DNA from 3 places in the Brevibacillus sp. JB24b genome. Region 3 is predicted to be linked to each of the others. Evidence: a T-box and tRNA genes for the amino acid it is inferred to sense, from the RefSeq annotation. Region 3 holds a T-box; the other regions hold tRNA genes.

Region 1 (2,307 bases), 2.7 Mb from region 3:
TCGCGGGCGTAGGAAGTTTGAGGAGAGCTGTCCTTAGTACGAGAGGACCGGGATGGACGCACCTCTGGTGCACCAGTTGTCACGCCAGTGGCACAGCTGGGTAGCTATGTGCGGACGGGATAAGCGCTGAAAGCATCTAAGCGTGAAGCCCCCTTCAAGATGAGACTTCCCATAGCGCAAGCTAGTAAGACCCCTCATAGACGATGAGGTTGATAGGTTCGGTGTGGAAGTGCAGTAATGCATGGAGCTGACGAATACTAATCGGTCGAGGACTTATCCACATTGCCTTTATGCTGACTTTCATTATCTAGTTTTGAAAGAACAATTCATTCATACTGTTCCTCAGTAGCTCAATGGTGGAGCAACCGGCTGTTAACCGGTAGGCTGGCGGTTCGAGTCCGTCCTGAGGAGCCATGCTCCTGTAGCTCAGTCGGTAGAGCGCTTCCATGGTAAGGAAGAGGTCGCAGGTTCGATTCCTGTCGGGAGCACCATAGCCATAATTGGCCCGTTGGTGAAGCGGTTTAACACAGCAGCCTTTCACGCTGTCATACAGGGGTTCGAATCCCCTACGGGTCACCATTTATCTGGAGGATTAGCTCAGCTGGGAGAGCATCTGCCTTACAAGCAGAGGGTCGGCGGTTCGATCCCGTCATCCTCCACCATTTTACTTTTATATTGTCGCGGGGTGGAGCAGCTCGGTAGCTCGTCGGGCTCATAACCCGAAGGTCGCAGGTTCAAATCCTGTCCCCGCAACCAAATTCTTGGAGCTGTGGTGAAGTTGGAGTTCACGCCGGTCTGTCACACCGGAGGTCGCGGGTTCGAGTCCCGTCAGCTCCGCCATCTTTTTAAAAGATGACGGTTTTAAATAACATAATTTGCGCCGGTGTAGCTCAATTGGTAGAGCACCTGACTTGTAATCAGGGGGTTGTGGGTTCAAGTCCTATCGCCGGCACCACATTATACATGGGGAGATAGTGAAGTGGCTAAACACGGCAGACTGTAAATCTGCTCCCTCCGGGTTCGGCGGTTCGAATCCGTCTCTCCCCACCATGTATGAGCCATTAGCTCAGTTGGTAGAGCATCTGACTTTTAATCAGAGGGTCGAAGGTTCGAGTCCTTCATGGCTCACCATTTTTTATGCGGACGTAGCTCAATTGGTAGAGCGTCGCCTTGCCAAGGCGAAGGTCGCGGGTTCGAGACCCGTCGTCCGCTCCATTATGTGCCCTTAGCTCAGCTGGATAGAGCGTTTGACTACGAATCAAAAGGTCGGGAGTTCGAATCTCTCAGGGCACGCCATATTACATATATCGGGAAGTAGCTCAGCTTGGTAGAGTACTTGGTTTGGGACCAAGGTGTCGCAGGTTCGAATCCTGTCTTCCCGACATTTTCGTTTTGCCGGGGTGGCGGAATAGGCAGACGCAACAGACTTAAAATCTGTCGGGAGTAATCCCGTACCGGTTCAAGTCCGGTCCTCGGCACCAATATAATTTGCGGGTGTAGTTCAATGGTAGAACTCCAGCCTTCCAAGCTGGTCGCGTGGGTTCGATTCCCATCACCCGCTCCATTGAATTAATCGAACTGGTTATCAGAAAAGAGTGTCCTTTTAAGGACACTCTTTTCTGATATATTGGATATTATCTAAATTTTGAAAGGTGGTTATAGATGATACCAAGAATTTACGAGTTATTTATTCCTCACGAGCACATAATCTCAGCTGTAAAAAACAGGAGCTGAGATTATGTGCTTTTATCGAAATATTATGCATAATATAAAGTATATTATTAATGTTACGTATCTATTGAGCTGACGAATTCTGTCTGGATGCAATGGGAAAGGCTTTTTTATTATTGTAAATCATATGGTAAGCGGATAAAAAAACGTGTAACTGTACTATTAGATTCACAGTAAATACTACCATTATGTTTTTCAATAATGTTTTTACAGATAGATAATCCGATCCCAGTATTATCGTCTTTGGTGGAAAAGAAAGGCTGAAAAAGTTTCTCTACAAGATCTTGAGGGATTTCTTCCCCATTATTCTCTACCATGATAGTAAGGCTGTCTGTATGTTTATATGTAGATACCTGTACGTGCTTGTATACGTTTGAACTAACCGCATCAATAGCATTGTTTAATAAATGAATGAGTACCTGAGATAGCCCTTCTTTGTAGCAATTTAAATCACAGGGCTCCATACGCATAATTAGTGTAACATTTTCAGCATGTAAACGAGGTGTCAGCAGTATTTCTACTTCATGAAGTAAATCAGTTAAGGAGACCTTTTTATATATTTCATCTAAAATAGGC
Region 2 (2,307 bases), 1.5 Mb from region 3:
GAAGTAGGTCCCAAGGGTTGGGCTGTTCGCCCATTAAAGCGGTACGCGAGCTGGGTTCAGAACGTCGTGAGACAGTTCGGTCCCTATCTGTCGCGGGCGTAGGAAGTTTGAGGAGAGCTGTCCTTAGTACGAGAGGACCGGGATGGACGCACCTCTGGTGCACCAGTTGTCACGCCAGTGGCACAGCTGGGTAGCTATGTGCGGACGGGATAAGCGCTGAAAGCATCTAAGCGTGAAGCCCCCTTCAAGATGAGACTTCCCATAGCGCAAGCTAGTAAGACCCCTCATAGACGATGAGGTTGATAGGTTCGGTGTGGAAGTGCAGCAATGCATGGAGCTGACGAATACTAATCGGTCGAGGACTTATCCACATTGCCTTTATGCTGACTTTCATTATCTAGTTTTGAAAGAACAATTCTTTCATATTGTTCCTCAGTAGCTCAATGGTGGAGCAACCGGCTGTTAACCGGTAGGCTGGCGGTTCGAGTCCGTCCTGAGGAGCCATATGGCCCGTTGGTGAAGCGGTTTAACACAGCAGCCTTTCACGCTGTCATACAGGGGTTCGAATCCCCTACGGGTCACCATTTATCTGGAGGATTAGCTCAGCTGGGAGAGCATCTGCCTTACAAGCAGAGGGTCGGCGGTTCGATCCCGTCATCCTCCACCATTTATTTATTTAAAATGCAACATTATATTGGGGAGATAGTGAAGTGGCTAAACACGGCAGACTGTAAATCTGCTCCCTCCGGGTTCGGCGGTTCGAATCCGTCTCTCCCCACCATTCCTATTGGGGTATAGCCAAGCGGTAAGGCAACGGACTTTGACTCCGTCATTCCCAGGTTCAAATCCTGGTACCCCAGCCATTGGGAGCCATTAGCTCAGTTGGTAGAGCATCTGACTTTTAATCAGAGGGTCGAAGGTTCGAGTCCTTCATGGCTCACCATTTTTATTTTGCGGACGTAGCTCAATTGGTAGAGCGTCGCCTTGCCAAGGCGAAGGTCGCGGGTTCGAGACCCGTCGTCCGCTCCATAGATGTGCCCTTAGCTCAGCTGGATAGAGCGTTTGACTACGAATCAAAAGGTCGGGAGTTCGAATCTCTCAGGGCACGCCATAATGTCGGGAAGTAGCTCAGCTTGGTAGAGTACTTGGTTTGGGACCAAGGTGTCGCAGGTTCGAATCCTGTCTTCCCGACCATGCATTATGCGGGTGTAGTTCAATGGTAGAACTCCAGCCTTCCAAGCTGGTCGCGTGGGTTCGATTCCCATCACCCGCTCCATAAGTTTACAAGAGAAGCAACTCAGATGATCTGGGTTGCTTTTTTGTTTGTCAAATAATTGTAAAATAAATTCATAACTATGCAAAAATTTGTCGAGTTGAGTCATTGCCTCATCTCCGTCTACAATATAGAGATAGAAAGTAGAAGACTTTGTTACCCCAAGGAAGGAGTCTCACATATGAATAAAAAGATATCAATGATTGGTGTACCTCTCGATTTAGGTTGTGATCGTCGCGGTGTAGATATGGGACCTAGCGCTATTAGATATGCTGGGGTAGTGAAGCGTTTAGAGGGTTTGGGATATTCAGTGAAGGATTTAGGGGATATTCCTGTTATTAGGCCTGAAAATTTCGAAGAGACTGACAACCATAAGTATCTACATCAGGTTTTAGAGGCAAATGAAAGACTTGCAGCAAAGGTGGCAAAGGAGATAGAAGATGAACGTTTTCCTTTAGTTTTAGGAGGCGATCACAGTATAGCGTTAGGAACGCTTGCGGGAGTTGCTCAGATGAAAAAGAACCTTGGCGTGATTTGGTTTGATGCTCATGGTGATATAAATACAGGTCTGACATCCCCCTCTGGAAATATTCATGGCATGCCGCTTGCTGCTTCACTAGGAATTGGACATGAAGCCTTGGTTAAACTCGGAGGATATAGTCCGAAGATAAAACCAGAACATGTTGTCATTATTGGTGCTAGAGATTTGGATTCTGGTGAACGTGAATTAATCAAAGAGCTTGGCATTAAAGTATATACCATGCATGAAATCGATCGCCTAGGTATGACACGTGTAATGGAAGAAACAATTGAATATGTTACAAAAGGAACCGATGGAGTTCATCTGAGCTTGGATTTAGATGGTTTAGATCCATTATATGCTCCAGGAGTAGGAACTCCAGTTATCGGAGGTATCTCTTATCGAGAAGGACATTTGGCCATGGAAATTCTGGCCGAGGCAGATATTTTAACATCAGCTGAATTTGTAGAAGTGAATCCAATACTTGATCAGCAGAATGCAACAGCAGGTGTGG
Region 3 (2,307 bases):
TAACAAAGCGAAGGAGGAATTGCCAGATGAGTACATCGTTTTGCGGTAACTGGGGAGGCGGAAGTTTTTGCTTCATTCTAGTGTTGTTCATTCTGCTGGTAATCATAAGCTGCGGCTGCGATAACTAGCAACAGAGCAGCAACACCTTCAAACATATAACCATTAAGGAGGAATTCTTTCATGAGCACATCCTATAGCGGAAATTTCTTCGGTGATAACTTCAGCTTCATTTTAGTGCTGTTCATCCTACTGGTCATCATTTCTTGCGGCTGCTGCTAATATAGTAGGTTATTTCACCGACAAACCTGAATACAGTTATGCTCTTCTTTATCTACACGCAACTCTACATGATCCTAATTTATTAGATACAACAACAAAGCCACCAGAGAATCAAATCAGGTTTGCACACTTCACCAATATACCTAGAGGAAAAGGGGCAGGCACATGCCCCTTTGCTCTCTTTTCCTTACATTTCCTCGCTTGTAGAGATACTTGCCCTCTGCTAGGATAAAGGGGAAAGATGGAGGGATTTACATGGAAAATAATCAAGCATGTTTACATACATCTGTGTTTCAAGCCTCATTGACCCACATAAAGATTACAAACAGCAGTTTGAGTCTGCCACTGATAAAGAAGCTCTGACCACCTATTTTTTTAAACAATGGGATCAGCAAAAAAAGAGACAGTGATAAACCTTGCTAGAATGCCTTTTGTTGGGTATACTAGACGCTATATAACCATGTATTCGATGATGAGGAAAGTAATGATGGTTCCGTGCTACTAGCGAGTCAGGATTGGTGGAAGCCTGATAGAACGGCCATGATGAAGCGCACCTCGGAGACGCGGCTTGAATCTTGTCTATAGACAATGTATAGAGTTCGCCGGGTTTGCCCGTTACAGCTATCAAGCAGGTTTTTTTCCAATTAAGATCAATGATTGGTCTAATTGAAAAAAACAAGAAGAGTGGCACCGCGGGAGTATGCTAAAAATAACCTCTCGTCTCTTTACGGATTGATTTGTGATGGTATCTATCCAAAAGAGACGGGAGGTTTTTTGCTGTTGTTACTTTGTACCATCGTATGTTCCTTCTAATCAAAACGATCTATGCTTGTATACCCTATGGTTATATTTATATTTGTATCCCACTTTTCACGGAATGATCAGATATTCCCTGAAAGTTTGTGTCGATCGATTAAAAGAAAGGATGAAATAAACATGAATTACAAACAGCTTGTTGCCGAACAAATCTCCACTGCTCTAACTGACATGGGCGTAGAGGATTTTTCCTGCGAACGTGTCCTAGGCATACTCGAAACTCCTCCTAACCCACAGATGGGTGATTTAGCCTTCCCTTGCTTCCAATTAGCGAAAGCTTTGCGAAAGGCACCACCAATGATCGCAACAGAGTTAGCTTCTAAGATTTCCTTGCCTTTCTTACAAGAAGTACAAGTGGCAAATGCATATATCAATCTGTTTTATAATCAAACCAGTGTTATTACCACTTGTATTGAAACCATTCTAGAGCAGGGTTCTGCTTATGGTACTACTGATGTTGGTGCTGGTAAAAAGGTACCAATCGACTTATCTTCTCCAAACATTGCGAAACCATTCTCAATGGGACATTTACGCTCAACCGTTATCGGAAATGCACTTGCAAACATCATGGAAAAGCATGGTTATCAGCCAGTTCGAATCAATCACTTAGGAGATTGGGGTACACAATTTGGTAAACTAATCGTTGCCTATAAAAAATGGGGCGACGAGGATAAAGTAAAAGCCGAGCCTATTAAGGAATTGCTGAAGCTATATGTTCACTTCCATGAACAAGTAGAAAATGATCCAACACTTGAAGACCAAGGTCGCGAATGGTTCAAAAAATTAGAAGATGGCGATGAGGAAGCCCAGCAATTATGGCAATGGTTCCGCGATGAATCCCTAAAAGAATTTAAGAAAATCTATGAATTGATGGGTGTTTCCTTTGACTCCTTCAATGGAGAAGCATTCTACAACAATCAAATGGATCGCGTTGTAGATTTGTTGGAGGAAAAAGGATTATTAACAGAATCGGATGGCGCAATGGTTGTATCCTTAGATGAGTACGACATGCCTCCTTGCTTGATTAAAAAACGCGATGGCGCTACCTTATACGCGACGCGCGACCTAGCTGCCGCTTTTTATCGTCATGAGCACTATGATTTCGGAAAAGCATTATATGTAGTTGGTGGAGAACAGCGTCTGCATTTCCAACAATTATTTAAGGTCTTATTAAAAATGGGTTATGACTGGGCGAATAACATGCATCATATT

What was found. The T-box of region 3 lies ahead of argS (arginine--tRNA ligase). A T-box ahead of a tRNA ligase gene usually reads a tRNA of that ligase, here a tRNA-Arg.
Region 1: it has a tRNA-Arg gene. The T-box ahead of argS (arginine--tRNA ligase) is inferred to sense a tRNA for this amino acid. The anticodon was not compared.
Region 2: it has a tRNA-Arg gene. The T-box ahead of argS (arginine--tRNA ligase) is inferred to sense a tRNA for this amino acid. The anticodon was not compared.

What each region holds. Positions count from the first base shown of each region.
Region 1 is NZ_JBNVQV010000001.1:4,379,545-4,381,851, reverse strand. It holds rRNA gene ACQV1I_RS20490 (23S ribosomal RNA) at 1-281, shown strand, start outside; tRNA gene ACQV1I_RS20485 (tRNA-Asn) at 340-414, shown strand; tRNA gene ACQV1I_RS20480 (tRNA-Thr) at 416-491, shown strand; tRNA gene ACQV1I_RS20475 (tRNA-Glu) at 503-579, shown strand; tRNA gene ACQV1I_RS20470 (tRNA-Val) at 587-662, shown strand; tRNA gene ACQV1I_RS20465 (tRNA-Met) at 680-756, shown strand; tRNA gene ACQV1I_RS20460 (tRNA-Asp) at 764-840, shown strand; tRNA gene ACQV1I_RS20455 (tRNA-Thr) at 880-955, shown strand; tRNA gene ACQV1I_RS20450 (tRNA-Tyr) at 966-1,050, shown strand; tRNA gene ACQV1I_RS20445 (tRNA-Lys) at 1,056-1,131, shown strand; tRNA gene ACQV1I_RS20440 (tRNA-Gly) at 1,140-1,215, shown strand; tRNA gene ACQV1I_RS20435 (tRNA-Arg) at 1,220-1,296, shown strand; tRNA gene ACQV1I_RS20430 (tRNA-Pro) at 1,309-1,382, shown strand; tRNA gene ACQV1I_RS20425 (tRNA-Leu) at 1,395-1,481, shown strand; tRNA gene ACQV1I_RS20420 (tRNA-Gly) at 1,491-1,564, shown strand; gene ACQV1I_RS20415 (sensor histidine kinase) at 1,845-2,307, opposite strand, start outside.
Region 2 is NZ_JBNVQV010000001.1:221,786-224,092, forward strand. It holds rRNA gene ACQV1I_RS01205 (23S ribosomal RNA) at 1-371, shown strand, start outside; tRNA gene ACQV1I_RS01210 (tRNA-Asn) at 430-504, shown strand; tRNA gene ACQV1I_RS01215 (tRNA-Glu) at 508-584, shown strand; tRNA gene ACQV1I_RS01220 (tRNA-Val) at 592-667, shown strand; tRNA gene ACQV1I_RS01225 (tRNA-Tyr) at 697-781, shown strand; tRNA gene ACQV1I_RS01230 (tRNA-Gln) at 789-863, shown strand; tRNA gene ACQV1I_RS01235 (tRNA-Lys) at 868-943, shown strand; tRNA gene ACQV1I_RS01240 (tRNA-Gly) at 954-1,029, shown strand; tRNA gene ACQV1I_RS01245 (tRNA-Arg) at 1,035-1,111, shown strand; tRNA gene ACQV1I_RS01250 (tRNA-Pro) at 1,118-1,194, shown strand; tRNA gene ACQV1I_RS01255 (tRNA-Gly) at 1,203-1,276, shown strand; gene rocF (arginase) at 1,455-2,307, shown strand, end outside.
Region 3 is NZ_JBNVQV010000001.1:1,685,517-1,687,823, reverse strand. It holds gene ACQV1I_RS08255 (YjcZ family sporulation protein) at 27-128, shown strand; gene ACQV1I_RS08250 (YjcZ family sporulation protein) at 181-279, shown strand; T-box leader at 740-1,007, shown strand; gene argS (arginine--tRNA ligase) at 1,216-2,307, shown strand, end outside.